DNA from 4 places in the Chromobacterium indicum genome. Region 3 is predicted to be linked to each of the others. Evidence: predicted binding sites of a transcription regulator. Region 3 holds the regulator's gene; each other region holds the start of a gene.
What was found. The regulator FNR, encoded in region 3, switches genes on or off when oxygen is low (the NO sensors DNR and NnrR bind a similar motif). The targets are predictions, from matches to a motif close to TTGATNNNNATCAA.
Positions count from the first base shown of each region.

Region 1: the regulator FNR is predicted to act here: its motif matches at 1,752-1,765, upstream of VA599_RS04100 (DUF3149 domain-containing protein).
Region 2: the regulator FNR is predicted to act here: its motif matches at 2,498-2,511, upstream of VA599_RS12545 (4-hydroxyproline epimerase).
Region 4: the regulator FNR is predicted to act here: its motif matches at 1,832-1,845, upstream of VA599_RS15985 (M61 family metallopeptidase).

Region 1 covers NZ_JAYFSJ010000002.1:303,337-307,238, reverse strand. Annotated here, with positions in the region: gene VA599_RS04110 (NAD-dependent epimerase/dehydratase family protein) at 1-590, opposite strand, end outside; gene VA599_RS04105 (CDP-6-deoxy-delta-3,4-glucoseen reductase) at 631-1,659, shown strand; gene VA599_RS04100 (DUF3149 domain-containing protein) at 1,838-1,969, shown strand; gene arcD (arginine-ornithine antiporter) at 2,464-3,902, shown strand, end outside.
Region 2 covers NZ_JAYFSJ010000008.1:138,618-142,519, forward strand. Annotated here, with positions in the region: gene ctlX (citrulline utilization hydrolase CtlX) at 1-430, opposite strand, end outside; gene VA599_RS12530 (Lrp/AsnC family transcriptional regulator) at 625-1,047, shown strand; gene VA599_RS12535 (SecDF P1 head subdomain-containing protein) at 1,055-1,444, opposite strand; gene VA599_RS12540 (AraC family transcriptional regulator) at 1,570-2,373, opposite strand; gene VA599_RS12545 (4-hydroxyproline epimerase) at 2,650-3,576, shown strand; gene VA599_RS12550 (dihydrodipicolinate synthase family protein) at 3,636-3,902, shown strand, end outside.
Region 3 covers NZ_JAYFSJ010000002.1:182,609-186,510, forward strand. Annotated here, with positions in the region: gene VA599_RS03490 (RNA methyltransferase) at 1-532, shown strand, start outside; gene VA599_RS03495 (DUF1853 family protein) at 522-1,433, shown strand; gene fnr (fumarate/nitrate reduction transcriptional regulator Fnr) at 1,481-2,227, opposite strand; gene hemN (oxygen-independent coproporphyrinogen III oxidase) at 2,331-3,737, shown strand.
Region 4 covers NZ_JAYFSJ010000011.1:81,067-84,968, reverse strand. Annotated here, with positions in the region: gene VA599_RS15985 (M61 family metallopeptidase) at 1-1,757, opposite strand, end outside; gene ccoN (cytochrome-c oxidase, cbb3-type subunit I) at 2,216-3,640, shown strand; gene ccoO (cytochrome-c oxidase, cbb3-type subunit II) at 3,656-3,902, shown strand, end outside.

The DNA of each region.
Region 1 (3,902 bases), 120 kb from region 3:
CACAGCAGGGCCAGATCGTCGGCGTGGATATGGTTGCTCCAGCTGTCTTCGGCGTCGATGATCAGGGGCGCGCCGGTGGCGAAGCGCGACAGCGGCAGCCGCTCGTCGGCGTAGATGCCGGGCGCGCGCAGGATGGTCAGCGCGCAGCCGCGGTTGATGGCGAAGCGGCGCAGCTGGCGTTCGGCGTCGGCGCGGCGCAGCGCGCGCTCGTTGCGCGGACGCGTCGCGGAGGTTTCGTCGAGCGCGCCGCCGCCAGCATCGCCATACACGCCGCTTGTGCTGATGTAGATCAATTGCTGTGGTATGCTGTTCGCTTTTGCCAGCGCGTACAACAACTTGCGCATTCTCGAGTCTGTCCGGCCATGGGCAGGCGGCGGCGCGGTCAGCAGCGCGGCGTCGGCCAGCCCGGCGAGGCGCGCCAGGCTGGGGGCATGGTCCAGATCGCCTATCAGCGGCAAGGCGCCCAGCGCGCGCCAGCGGGCGGCGGCCTCTTCTGTGCGACACAGGGTCAATATCCGCCAACTCCGGCGAAGCTGCGGCAGGGCGCGCCGGGCGACATCGCCGGCGCCGATGACAAGTAAAGTACGCATGGTGTGCATTTTAGCCAGAATTCGGGATTGAGAAACGATTATGACTTGCCAGGTGAAAGTGCTCCCCAGCGGGCATGCATTCAGTGTTGAAGCGCACGAAACCATTCTTGAAGCCGCGCTGCGCCAGGGCGTGGGCCTGCCCTACGGCTGCCGCGACGGCGCTTGCGGCGCCTGCAAGGGCAAGGTGCTGGAGGGCGAGGTGAGCCAGGACGGCTTCCAGGAAAAGGCGTTGTCCGCCGCCGAGCGCGCGCAGGGCATGGCGCTGTTCTGCTGTGCGAAGCCGCAAGGCGACATCAGCATCGAGGCGCGCGAAGTGACCGGCATCGGCGACATCCAGATCAAGACGCTGCCGTGCCGGGTCGAAACGATAGAAAAGATCCACGACGTGGCGGTGCTGAAGCTGAAGCTCCCGGTGTCCGAGCGTTTGCAGTTCTGCGCCGGCCAGTATATCGACATCCTGATGAAGGACGGCAAAAAGCGCAGCTTCTCGATCGCCAATGCGCCGCACGACGATTCCTTCCTGGAACTGCACATCCGCCATCAGCCGGGCGGCTCGTTCTCCGAGTACGTGTTCCATCAGATGAAGGAGCGCGAGATCATGCGCTTCAAGGGCCCGATGGGTTCCTTCTTCCTGCGCGAGGAGTCGGACAAGCCCATCGTGCTGATCGCCAGCGGCACTGGTTTCGCGCCGGTCAAGGGCATCATCGAGCATGCGATCCATCATGGCATCACCCGGCCGATGAAGTTTTACTGGGGCGCCCGCACCAAGGCCGACCTGTACATGGCGGAGCTGGCCGAAGGCTGGGCCGCCGCGCATCCGCACATCAGCTATGTCCCGGTGCTGTCCGAGGCGTTGCCGGAAGACAATTGGACCGGCCGTGCCGGATTCGTGCACCAGGCGGTGCTGGAAGACTTCGCTGATCTGTCGGGTTACCAGGTTTACGCCTGCGGCGCGCCGGTGATGGTGGAGGCGGCCCACGGCACCTTCACCCGCGAGCGCGGCCTGCCGGACGATGAGTTCTTCTCCGACGCCTTCTTCCTGGCCAAGGATATGGGCGGCGGCAAATAAGTAGCACAAACCTTTGATCTGTATATAAAAAGCCCTCGGCTCGCGCCGGGGGCTTTTTATTTGTCCTGCATCAAATCGCCGGGATGGCCGGTTTGACCTGGGTCAATTCCATGGTTTGTCGAGTGGTTATTATGTCGCTGGCAAGTCAATTGAAACCGCATGCCGGTAGGAGGGAACCATGGAGTTGCTGACCCTATTGTTGGCCGACGATGTCGGTCGTTTGAGCCTGTTGACTATCGTGGTCGCCACCGTGGTGGCTTTCGGGGCTTTGTGGGTGATTTTCCGGAACATGAACAAGCCGGGCAAGTAAGGATTACCCCTGTCGTTTTCAGTATTTCCTCTTGATGTGTGTGTTGGCGGATACGGTGGTGGGCCGTATCCGTTTTTTTTGCCCGCCGCGTCGCGAATTTGTTCTGTATCAGACTATTTCTGTTTCGGGCTTTTCGCCCGGCATTCCCTTTCTATGCTTAAGAGTCGCTGGCGCAAGACTGCAAAGGACCTGAGCCAAGGCGCGCTTGCGCTGACGGCCCGTTGCCAGATTGCCGCTGTCTACCGGTAGAGACGTTGAGCAGGCGCTGAGCGCGCATTTCCGCCGTTCCGGATTCAGCTGCTCATGACGCCTTAATGCAAGCCTTGGTCGCATTCCCCGGAAGTCGCAGGATTGATGGCTGGGCCTGCTTGATGCAAATCAACCTAACAACCGACACCTCTGGAAAGCCTTGTTTTTTGGGGTATACCATAATTTCAGATGATAAGAATTTAATAATGTAATGCTCGGTTTACATACCAGATCGGAGAACGAAAATGTCCACTGAAACTGCAACCCAAGCCGGCTTGGCCGAGGGCGCGTCGCCCAGGCTGAAGCTGGGCGCGCTGACGGCGCTGGTCGTCGGCTCCATGATAGGCGGCGGCATCTTTTCCTTGCCGCAGAACATGGCGGCTGGAGCCGGCGCCGGTGCCATCCTGATCGGCTGGGCCATCACCTTTGTCGGCATGCTGGCGCTGGCCTTCGTGTTCCAGATGCTCGCCTCGCGCAAGCCGGAAGTGTCCGGCGGCGTGTATGGCTACGCCAAGGCCGGCTTCGGCGACTACATGGGCTTCAACTCGGCCTGGGGTTACTGGATTTCGGCCTGGATCGGCAACGTCTCCTACTTTGTGGTGATGTTCTCGGCGCTGGGCTTCTGGGTGCCGGCCTTCGGCGACGGCAATACGCCCATCGCCATCGCTTGCGCGTCTGTGGTGCTGTGGGGCCTGCACTTCCTGGTGCTGCGCGGCGTGCACGGCGCGGCCTTCATCAATACCGTCACCACCATCGCCAAGCTGGTGCCGCTGGCCCTGTTCATTCTATTGATCGTGTTCGCCTTCAAGGTCGATACCTTCAACCTGGACTTCTGGGGCAGCGCCAAGCTCGGCTCCATCGTCGACCAGGTGAAGAGCACCATGCTGGTGACGGTGTGGGTGTTCATCGGCATCGAGGGCGCGTCGATGTTCTCCGGCCGTGCCGAGAGCATGAAGGATGTGGGCAAGGCCACCGTGATCGGCTTCTTGCTGACCATCGCGCTCTTGGTCGCCGTATCGGTGCTGTCGCTGGGCGTGATGACCCAGGCTGAACTGGCCGCGCTGAAGAACCCGTCCACCGCCTACGTGTTGCAGAAAGCCTTCGGCACCTTCGGCGCCAACCTGATGAACGCGGGCCTGGTGATCTCCGTCGGCGGCGCGCTGCTGGCCTGGACCTTGCTGGCCGCCGAAGCGCCTTACCTCGCCGGCAAGGACGGCGTGATGCCCAAGGTGTTCGGCACCGTCAACGGCAACGACACCCCGGCCGCCTCGCTGTGGCTGACCAACGGCCTGATCCAGTTGTTCCTGCTGATCACGCTGAAGAGCTCGGCCGGCTACCTGGCGCTGCTGTCGCTGGCCACCTCGATGATTCTGATTCCCTACCTGCTGTGCGCCGGCTACTCCTTGCTGGTGGCCAAGCGCGGCGAGGGCTACGCCCAGGGCGAAAGCACAGCCAAGGAATTTTGGACCGCCGCGCTGGCCACACTGTATGGCGCCTGGCTGATCTACGCCGCCGGTCCCAAGTATCTGTTCCTGTCCATGGTGCTGTACGCGCCGGGCCTGCTGTTCTACCTGTGGGCCAAGAAGGAGCAAGGCCGCAAGCCGTTCAACCTGATCGAAGCCGTGCTGGCCGCCATCGTGGTGGTGATGGCCCTGATCGCGGTCTACATGCTGGCGACCGGCCA
Region 2 (3,902 bases), on a different contig from region 3:
CCGAGTGGTCGAACACCATGGAGCCGGTGCCCTCGTGGTAGTGGCCATCGCGCTCGAAAGGGCTGAGGTCGACCGCGCGGCGCAAATCGAACTGTTTTCCGATGGCGTCCAGAATATCCTGGCGCCGCTCCTGCCGGCGGTTTTCCGCCTCCATCGGGTAAATCAGCGCCCGGCCGTCGGCATGCAGGCTCAGCCAGTTGTTGGGAAAGATGGAATCCGGCGTGTGGGGCTCGTGAGTGTCATCCACCACCAGTACGTTGACGCCACAGGTGCGCAGCGCGTCGACATAGGCGTCGAATTCGGCCAGCGCGGCGCGCTGCGCCTCGGCGGCGTCCCGCTCCCGGTTCTGGAAGGCGTTGCTGGCGGTGGTTTGCGGGTTGGACAGGAATCGGGCCGGCCGGATCATCAGAACGTCACTGGTGGTTTGCATGCCTTTTCATCCTAGGGAGGCGGTGGGGAACGTATCTGTCTTGACTGGCGGCGATCGGTCTGGATTGAGCCGGTGTTGATGCCGATCAAGAATGATCGCTATTGTGCGCTTCCGGATTGTCGTCAAAAAGCTGGCAAACCTTACAAAACTTTCATATTGTTTTACAAATTGACAGGTTTTTTTGACGATTTGACATGAACGATACCGACAGGCAATTGCTGGCGCTGCTGCGCGACGACGCGCGGATCTCCGTCACCGCCTTGGCGGAGAAGCTGAGAGTGTCGCGGGCAACGGTGCAGCATCGCATCGCCAGGCTGGAAGAGAGCGGGGTGATCGTCGGCTACACGGTGAAGGTGAAGCCGGAGGCGGAAGCCAGGCGCATCAGGGCTTGGATGTGCATCGCGGTGGAGGGCAATAAGGCCGCCGCGGTGATGCAGGCGCTGCGCGGCGATCCCAGCGTCCACGCCTTGCATTCCACCAACGGCCGCTGGGACATCCTGGCCGAGCTGCGCGCCGATTCGCTCGAGCAATTCGACCGGGTGTTGGGGCGCGTCAGGCTGATTCCGGGCATTTCCGCCAGCGAAACCAGCATTCTGCTGTCCACGCACAAGGCCTAGCGGCCGGTTACTTGGCCTGCGGCTTTTCCTGGTAGCAGGTGGTTTCCAGCAGAGTGGGCAACAGTTTGTCGGCGGCGTCGCGCCCCAGCGCGATCTGAACCTTGCCGGTGTTGATCACGGTCCGGACTACCGGAGCGCTGACGGGCACGTCGTTGATCACCACCACCATGCTTTGATTCAGGAAGTCGCCGGTGGCCTGCTGCAGGCGCGCGGCGGCAGCCTTATTGAGCGTGGCGCTCAGGGAGAGGCTGTCGCGCTGGATGTTCAGGCTGCTTTCGGTGAAATCGCAGGCGGAATCCAGGCGGAGGATGTTGCCGGTGATGACCGGCTTGCTTGGCGCATCGGCCATGGCCGCGGCGGAAACCAGCAGCGCGGCGGCGGGCAGGAGAAACTTCATCAAACGCTCCATGTTCAGGATGTGGTTCATCGCATTATGACCGAGGCCGCCGCCAGAGGTTGCGTGGACTGGCTGTCAGGCTCGCGGCCGCGACAAACGCAGCCGGTCTCAGAACCCCGCGTCGGCTATTCGGCATCCGAAGCCGGCCCGGCATCGCTTCTGCCCAGCTGCTGGCGGTACTGGCGGGGCGTCAAGCCGGTCAAGGCCTTGAACTGCCGGCTGAAGGCGCTGTGATCGGCATAGCCGCAGCGCAGCGCCACCTCGGTGATGGCCATGTCTTCATGCAGCAGCCGGTGCGCGTGCTCCAGCCTGGCCTTATGTATCATCTGCCGCGGTGACAGGTGGAATATCTTTTTGCAGTAGCGCTCCAGCTGGGAGGCCGACATGCCGGCGATGCCGGTGAGCTCCGCCATGGTCACCGTCTGGCTGAAATTGCGGCGGATGAACTCGTCCACCGCGGCCAGGCGTTTGTAGGCTGGGTGGGTCTTGCTGGCCGATTGCAGGTCCAGCGAGATGCCAATCAGGCCTATGATTTCTTCCTGCCGATTGTATAGGGGCCACTTGTAGGTCAGGCACCAGCCCGGCTCCCGATTCTTGAACAGATGCAGCTCCAGTTGGCTTTCCAGCACCTGGCCGTCTTGCAGCACCTTGATATCCTGCGCCGTATAGACCTGTCCCAGCTGAATGGGAAACACTTCCGCGCTGGTCTTGCCCAGCAGCGGCTGCAGGCTCTTCAGCCCGCAGCGCTGCGCCAGCGTCTGGTTGGCGCAGAGATAGCGCGCCTGGCTGTCCTTGATGAAGATGGCCGCATTGGGGATCAGGTCCAGCACGGGCAGAAGCGGGGCCATGCCCGCCAGCAATTCGTCCATCGTCGCCCGGTGGAATCCGTCTCGCCAGCGGGCGATGGATTCCAGCGTTGAGCTTGTCATCGTTCCCGCCTTTCTCGCGGTCCAAGCGCCGCCACCCCGAATGTCACTGCGCGCGCCATCCCGGCCGCCGCGCCTTAGCAAGCGCCTGAAAACGTCAATTGTGCCGATTTCGTCATCGTCACTGATGATAGCCATCAAGATTGTCGGCGGCAACGCAGCCATGCTAGCGGGGTGGCAGCGAATGCGGATGCGGCGCGGAGATTCAATGGAATCAAAGGTCTGCGAGACAACGGCGCGATTGGCCGGACTGAATGGGATTGGGGAATGGACAAGCGAATGAGGCAGATTGAGATCATCGATTCCCACACCGGGGGCGAACCTACCCGGCTGGTGCTGAGCGGGTTTCCCGCGTTGGCGGGGGCCAGCATGGCGGACCAGCGCGATGAATTGCGCGAGCGGCACGACCAATGGCGCCGCGCCTGCCTGCTGGAGCCGCGAGGCAGCGATGTGCTGGTGGGCGCGCTGTATTGCGAGCCGGTTTCGCCCGACGCCGTCTGCGGGGTGATCTTCTTCAACAACACTGGCTACATCGGCATGTGCGGCCACGGCACCATAGGCTTGATCGCCTCCTTGCATTACCTGGGGCGCATCGCGCCGGGCAGCCACAAGATAGACACCCCGGTGGGGCCGGTGGACGCCGTCTTGCATGAGGACGGCGCGGTGACGCTGCGCAATGTGCCTGCCTACCGCTACCGCCGACAGGCGGCGGTGGAGGTGCCCGGCCATGGAACGGTGACCGGCGACATCGCCTGGGGCGGCAACTGGTTTTTTCTGGTGGCCGAGCATGGACTGAGCGTGCGGCTGGACAATGTCGAGGCGCTGAGCGCGTTCAGCTGCGCCACGATGCAGGCGCTGGAGGCGCAGGGCGTCACCGGCGCCGACGGCGCGCGCATCGATCATGTGGAGTTGTTCGCCGACGACGAACACGCAAACAGCCGCAACTTCGTCATGTGTCCCGGCAAAGCCTATGACCGTTCCCCCTGCGGCACCGGCACCAGCGCCAAGCTGGCCTGCCTGGCGGCTGATGGCAAGCTGGCCGAAGGCGAAGAGTGGGTGCAGGCCGGCATCACCGGCAGCCGCTTCGTCGGCCATTACCAGCGCGAAGGCGACTTCATCCGCCCCTACATCACCGGCCGCGCCCACATCACGGCGCGCGCCACGCTGCTGATCGACGAACAAGACCCCTTCGCGTGGGGCATTTGAGCCCGCGACTCTCTCTTTCTACCTCTACCACCTGAATGAATGCCGCAAGGAGCAAAACAATGAGCGATAACATTTTCACCGGTTGCATTCCGGCGCTGATGACCCCGTGCACCGCCGATCGCCAGCCGGATTTCGATGCGCTGGTGGCCAAGGGCAAGGAGCTGGTATCCCTGGGCATGAGCGCGGTGGTGTACTGCGGCTCCATGGGCGACTGGCCGCTGCTGAGCGAAGCCCAGCGCCAGGAGGGCGTGGCGCGGCTGGCGGCCGCCGGCGTGCCGACCATCGTGGGCACCGGCGCCGTCAACACCCGCGAGGCGGTTTCCCAT
Region 3 (3,902 bases):
GCTGTCCGACGTCACCGTCGCCTGCGCGCTGACCAGCCGCCGCCGCGAGCTGACCACGCCGCTGTCCACCCCGCGCCAGACCACGCCGGAATTGATCGCCCGCGCCCGCGACGGCGAACAGGTGGCCCTGGTGTTCGGCAACGAGACCTTCGGCCTGTCGATCGAGGAAGTCGAGCAATGCAACCGCCTGGTGACCATTCCCGGCAACCCCGACTACTTCTCGCTGAACCTGGCGATGGCGGTGCAGGTGATGACCTACGAACTGTTCAGCCACACCGGCGTGGACGTGGAATACCTGCGCGCCGAGGGCGAAGCGGCGACCCAGAGCGAGGTGGACGGCATGTGCGGCCACCTGGAACAGGCGATGGACGAGATCGGCTATTTCAAGCGCCGCAACAGCGAGCGGCTGATGCGGCGGATGCGCACCATGTTCCACCGCGCCGGGATGCTGCGCGAGGAGATCGACATCCTGCGCGGCTTCTACAAACAGGTGCAGCGCACCGCCTCTGGCCGACTCGGGGATGCCGACTGAGTCCGGCCTCGCCCTGCCCTACGCGCGCCCCGCGGTGCGCGACCTCGCCTTTCTGCTGACCTCTCCTTCGCCCTGGCTGTGCGGCGCCGACCTGCCCGCTGAACGATTACTGGGACCGGACGGCGAGGCGCTGCTGGCCCGGCTGGATCATGCGCCAGCCGAGCTGGAGGCCTGGCTGGCCGTCGCCGCCGCCAAGCGGCTGGGACAATATGCCGAACGGCTTTTTTCCTTCTGGTTCCATCAGGCCCCACACATCAAACCAGTCGCAGAAAATCTCAAAGTCATAAACAGGGAGCGCCGGACCATCGGAGAGTTCGACTTCCTGCTGCTGCTGGACGGCGAGCCCTGGCATCTGGAAACAGCCAGCAAGTTTTACCTTTCGCTGGGCGAAACCGCCGACGATCTGGTCGGTCCCGGCCTCAACGACGCCTGGCATGTAAAAGCGACCAAAACCACAACACAATTGCGGCTTTCCCGCCATCCAGACGCGCAGTCCGTCCTCCCGGACGGTTTCCAGGGCTGCCGCGCCGCGGCCCGGCTCTGCGGCTGGTTCTTCTATCCGGCGGATCAGTTTCCGCCCGCGCCGCTCAACCCCCATCAACTGCGCGGCTGGCTCGCGCCGAGGGACGCCCCCTGGCCGCGCGCCGACGGCGATTCGCGCTGGGCCTGGCTGCCCAGGCTGTCATGGCTCGCCCCGGCGCTGCTGGCCGAAGCCGATACCCTGGACGAGGCAGCCCTGCGCGCGCGGCTGCAGGCGATTCAAGCCCCGCAGCTGCTGGCCGAACTGCGAGCGGTCGGCGATGGCCTGTGGCGCGAGGTCGCGCGCGGCTTCGTCGTCCCGCCCGGCTGGCCGGACCCGGCGCGCCTGGCGGCGCTGAAGCTCAAAATCTCGCGGACATGAAAAAAGGCAGGCGTCGCGCCTGCCTCGATTGCCGATTCCGGACAGCCTTAGTGGCCGTCGGCGTGCATGCAGCCTGAAATCAGGTTTTTCAGCTCGTCTACCAGCACCAGCTGGATATGCTTGTGATCGACGGTGATCCAGCCCTGCTGCTGGAACTTGGACAGCGTGCGGCTGACCGTTTCCAACTTCAGGCCGAGGAAGCTGCCGATCTCTTCGCGGCTCATGCGCAGGATGAAGTCGTTGGCGGCGAAGCCCCGGGTGGACAGCCGCTGCGACAAATTCAGCAGGAAGGCGGCGATGCGCTCCTCCGCCTTCATATTGCCCAGCAGCAGCATCACGTTCTGGTCGCGCACGATCTCGCGGCTCATCAGGCGATAGAAGTGGTGCTGCAGGCTGGGGATATCGCGGGACAACGACTCCATCCGGGTGAACGGCAGCTCGCATACTTCGCTGTCCTCCAGCGCCACCGCGTCGCAGCTGTGATTGCTGGAGGAAATGCCGTCCAGGCCCATCAGCTCGCCTGACATCAGGAAGCCGGTCACCTGTTCGCGGCCGTCCTGGCTGGCGACACAGGTTTTGAAGAAGCCGGTGCGGATCGCGTACAGCGATTTGAAGGACTCGCCGCTGCGGAACAGGTATTCGCCGCGCTTCAGGCGGCGGCTCTGGCGGATCACCGCGTCCAGCTGGCCCATTTCCTCGCGGTTCAGACCGACAGGCAGGCATAGCTCGCGCAGGCTGCAGCTGGAGCAGGAAATTTTCAGCGTATGCAGGGAGGTTTGGTTTTGTTCAGACATGCTGTATGTGCAAGCCGGCGAAGCTTGACCCTTATCAAGGCGGAATTCACTAATTTTTCGCAAATTTACCAGTCCTCCAGAAGTTTTACCATCCGAATACGACATGAAAACTACCCACCCCTTCTCTCCCGCCCATTTTGTCTTCGATCGCGAGTTGATCGAGAGGCTGGATGGCGCGGGGCCTAGATACACATCCTACCCGACGGCAGATCGTTTTACGTCTAATTTCTCGACGCAAGACTATCTGGACAAATTGCGTCAGCGCCAGATCGGCGCCAACCGCAAGCCTCTATCATTGTACGCTCATATACCTTTTTGCAACACCATCTGTTATTACTGCGCCTGCAACAAGATCATCACCAAGGATAGCGGCAAGGCGGACCAGTATCTGGACTATCTGGAGAAGGAAATCCGCCTGGTTTCCGCGGAACTGGGCATCCGGGAAAAAGTGATACAGCTGCACTTCGGCGGCGGCACGCCCACCTTCCTGTCCGATGCCCAGCTTGAGCGGCTGATGGGCATCCTGAGCACTCACTTCGAATTCCTGAGCGACGGAGAATATTCCATAGAGATTGATCCGCGCAAGGTAAAACGTGAAACCATGCTGAAATTGGCAGGATATGGTTTCAACCGCGTCAGCGTGGGCATACAGGATTTCGATCCCGCGGTGCAGCGCGCGGTAAACCGGATTCAGACCGAAGAGGAAACCCGCGCGGTGATCGAAGCGGCGCGCGAAGGCGGATTCAAATCGGTCAGCCTGGACCTGATCTACGGCCTGCCGCTGCAAAGCCGCGAAACCATGCGCGACACGCTGCGGAAGGCGCTGGCGCTGGACCCCGACCGGCTGTCGCTGTACAACTACGCCCACCTTCCCAGCGTATTCATGCCGCAACGGCGCATCAACGAGGCGGATCTGCCGCCGGCCGCGGTCAAGCTGGACATCCTGCAGGACGCGGTGAAGACGCTGACCGACGCCGGCTACGTGTTCATCGGCATGGATCATTTCGCCAAGCCCGACGACGAGTTGGCCATCGCCCTTCGCCAGGGCCGGCTGCAACGCAACTTCCAGGGCTATTCCACCCATTCCGATTGCGACATGCTGGCCTTCGGCGTCTCCTCCATCGGCAAGGTGGGCTCCTGTTACAGCCAGAACGACAAGACGCTGGATGGCTATTACGCGGCGCTAGACCAGGGCCGGCTGCCGGTGGTGCGCGGACTGACGCTGGACAACGACGACGTGCTGCGCCGGACCATCATCCAGAGCCTGATGTGCCGTTTCGCGCTATCGGTGGAAGCGATAGAAGAAATCCACGGCATCAATTTCGCCCAATATTTTGCGGCGGAAATGCCACAGATACGCGAATTCCAGCAACAGGGCCTGCTCTCCTTCGACGGCGACTTCCTGATGGTGGAACCCCAGGGCCGCTTTCTGATCCGCAATATCGCGATGATCTTCGACCGCCATCTGCGCGAACGCGAAACCCGCGCCCGCTACTCCAAGACCATCTGAAGCCCCCTTCCTGGCGCCGGGCCCTCCCCCGGCGCGCTCCTTTATTCCGGACGAGACTGCCCATAAGGCGGGTAGCGGGTATTTTTCCCTGTGTGATAAGCAAAATCACTTATACAAAGGGTATGCAAGCGTGCCGGGCAAAAATTGGCGCGGCAGCCCGCTTTC
Region 4 (3,902 bases), on a different contig from region 3:
AGCTTGAGGCGGCAGGTATCCTCGGGCGCGGCCAGCGGCGCCACGTCGAAAGTCATCAGTTCGTCGCGGCGGAAGGCGTGCAGCTTGATCTTGTCTCCCACGGCCAGACGGGCAAGTTGTTTGTCCAAATCGTAGGCGCGGAGCCTGTCCACCGCCACCACCACATCGCCGCCGGACAAGCCGGCTTGTTGCGCGGCGCCGCCGTCCAGCACCTGGACCAGCTTGACGCCGGCGGCGTCGGCCGCGGTCTTCACGCCCAGCGTCAGCGGCGCCGGCTTGGCGGCGAAGGCATCTACCACGCCGCCGCGGTCGGACGCGCCCTGCGCGGCCTCGAATTTCAGTTCCACGCCCTGGCTCTTCAATAGTTCAAGCAGCGGCAGGTCCTGGGTGGAACGCAGCGCCAGATCGAAGAAGGGCTTGAGCTTGAGGCCGGTGGTTTCGATCGCGATCTTTTCCCACTCATCCTCTTCCAGGCCCTTGCCGTCGGCGAGCCATTTGCGCCACAGCGCGCGCATCACATCGTCCAGCGACTGCTTGCCCTTGCTGTCGCGGCGGATCAGCAGATCCAGCGCCAGCGCGGCCAGCGAACCCTTGGTGTAGTAGCTGACAATGCTGTTGGGGCTGTTCTCGTCCTGGCGGTAGTACTTGGTCCAGGCTTCGAAGCTGGATTGCTCCAGCGTCTGCTTCATTCTGCCCGCGCCGCGTTGCACGCCGGTGATGGTTTCCGCCAACAGGCCCAGGTAGCGCCTCTCGTCGATCAGGCCGCAGCGGACCAGGGTCAGGTCGTCGTAATAGGAGGTGATGCCTTCGAATGCCCACAACAGGCGGGTCATGCCCTCGCGGTTCAGGTCATACGGCGTGAACGCCGCCGGCTTCATCCGCTTGACGTTCCAGCTGTGGAAGTATTCGTGGCTGATCAGGCCCAGCAACTTCAGATAACCGTCGCTGACCTCTGCCGCGCCCGGCGCCGGCAGATCGTCGCGGTTGGCCACCAGCGCGGTGGACGCGCGGTGCTCCAGGCCGCCGTAGATGTCCTTGCCGACGAACAGCATGAACACATAGCGCTCGAACGGCGCCGGCTCGCCGAACAGCTTGATCTGGTATTCGCAAATCTTTTTGGTGTCTTCGGCCAATCGCTTCAGATCGCCCTGGAACCGGCCGGAGACGACGAACTCATGCGGCACGCCGCAAGCCTTGAAGCTGACCTTTTGGAACTCGCCCATTTCCACCGGGTGGTCGATCAGCTCATCGTAGCTGGATGCCTGGTAGCCGCCGAATCCGCTCTTTTTCTTGATGTCGACGGCGGGCAGGCTGGTGGCCACTTTCCAATCGGCGTAGGCCTTGCCTTCCGGCGCGAGGATCTCCACGGCGCAGGGCTCGTTTTCATAGCCCTCAGCGGCCAGGAACACGCTGGTGCCGTTGAAGAAGCCGCGCTCGCCGTCCAAGTAGGCGCCGCGCACCGACAGGTCGAAGGCGTAGACCAGATAGCGCAGCGTCAGCGCGCCCTTGACCGGCGCCGCCTGCCAGCGGTTCTTTTCCAGCTGCCGCAGCGCCACCGGCTTGCCGCCGGCGCGGGCTTCCATCTCGACGATGTGCTTGGAAAATTCACGGATCATATAACTGCCGGGAATCCACGCCGGCAAAAAAAACACCTGGCCATCCTTGGCCGGGTGCGTAACGATGACGGTTGCCTCGAACAGGTGCGCTTCCGGCGACACCGGGCGCAGCGTGTATTGTACTGGGACGGGTTGGGTCATGATCAGCCTGCAAGCGTTGCAAAACTTGATGATTCTAGCATTTCCGCGATTTTGGCGGTTGCCCTCATGGCGTATTGATCCATGTCAAGAAGTCATACCAATACGCCAATACAATTGCATGCGTAGCAACATGCACTATTCGTATCGCTACCCTCGTAATACCGCGAGAATTGGGACAGACAAGAACCGATCCAAGCCGACTATGCAACTGGCTCGCATAAGGCATTTGATTTAGAATAACGGCATTGGATACGTGGGAATTTGGTGCTATCGAAAAGGCCGGCAAACTGCTAATACAGACATCAAAGCCTATCGGTACAGGTCAAGCACCTGATTCGACTTTCACTACACGGTTCCCCGCGGCTTGCTTTCCAATTTCCAGATTGGGATGAGGTTGAAAAGTTCAAGCCGCCTCGGTTTGTCATGTTCTGAGTTAGCAACCTTGGAGAAAACCTTAAATGGAAACGCAACCCACTTATAACTATAAGGTGGTGCGCCAATTTGCCATCATGACCGTAGTTTGGGGCATAGTCGGCATGTTGGTGGGCGTCATCATTGCGGCCCAGCTGGTGTGGCCGGAGCTCAATTTCGGGCCCTGGTTCCACTTTGGCCGCCTGCGCCCCTTGCACACCAACGCCGTCATCTTCGCCTTCGGCGGCTGCGGTCTGTTCGCCACTTCCTACTACGTGGTGCAACGTACCTGTAACGTCAGACTGATTTCCGACAAGCTGGCCGCCGTCACCTTCTGGGGCTGGCAACTGGTGATCGTGCTGGCGGCCATCACGCTGCCGCTTGGCTTCACCACCTCCAAGGAATACGCTGAGCTGGAATGGCCGATCAAACTGCTGATCGCCGTGATCTGGGTGATTTACGCGATCGTGTTCTTCGGCACCATCGCCATCCGCAAGGTCAAGCACATCTACGTGGCCAACTGGTTCTACGGCGCCTTCATCCTGGCCGTGGCGCTGCTGCACATCGTCAACTCCGCCTTCGTGCCGGTGACCATGTGGAAATCCTATTCGGTGTACTCCGGCGCCGTCGACGCGATGGTGCAATGGTGGTACGGCCACAACGCGGTGGGCTTCTTCCTGACCGCCGCCTTCCTCGGCATGATGTACTACTTCGTTCCCAAGCAGGCCGGCCGTCCGGTGTATTCCTACCGCCTGTCCGTGGTGCACTTCTGGGCGCTGATCTTCACCTATATGTGGGCCGGTCCGCACCACCTGCACTACACCGCGCTGCCCGACTGGACCCAGTCCGTCGGCATGGTGTTTTCCCTGATCCTGCTTGCGCCGTCCTGGGGCGGCATGATCAACGGCATCATGACCCTGTCCGGCGCCTGGCATAAGCTGCGCACCGACCCGGTGCTGAAGTTCCTGGTGGTGTCGCTGTCGTTCTACGGCATGTCCACCTTCGAAGGCCCGATGATGTCGATCAAGACCGTCAACGCCTTGTCCCACTACACCGACTGGACCATCGGCCACGTGCACTCCGGCGCGCTGGGCTGGGTGGGCTTCATCACCATCGGCTCGATGTACTACCTGATCCCGCGCCTGTTCGGCCGCGAAACCATGCACAGCGTCAAGCTGATCGAAGCCCACTTCTGGCTGGCCACCGTCGGCGTGGTGCTCTACATCGCCGCGCTGTGGATCTCCGGCGTGATGCAAGGCCTGATGTGGCGCGCGCTGAACCCGGACGGCACCCTGACCTACGCCTTCGTCGAGGCGGTGAAAGCCACCTATCCGTACCACACGGTGCGTCTGCTGGGCGGCTTCCTGTACCTCTCCGGCATGCTGTTGATGGCTTACAACACCTACCGCACCGTCGTCGCAGGCCGCGCCGTCGATGCCAAGATCCCGGCCATCACCGCAGAAGCACATTAACAGGCGAGAATAATCATGGACAGAATCCAGAAACTGATTGAAGAGCATGTAGGCTGGCTGATCGTGCTGACCCTGTTGGTGGTCAGCGTGGCCGGCCTGGTGGAAATCCTGCCGCTCGCGTTCCAGAAATCCGTGACCGAACCGGTGGCCGGCGTCAAGCCGTTCACCGCCTTGCAGCTGGCAGGCCGCGACATCTACATCCGCGAAGGCTGCACCACCTGCCACACCCAGATGATCCGCCCGTTCCGCGCCGAAACCGAAC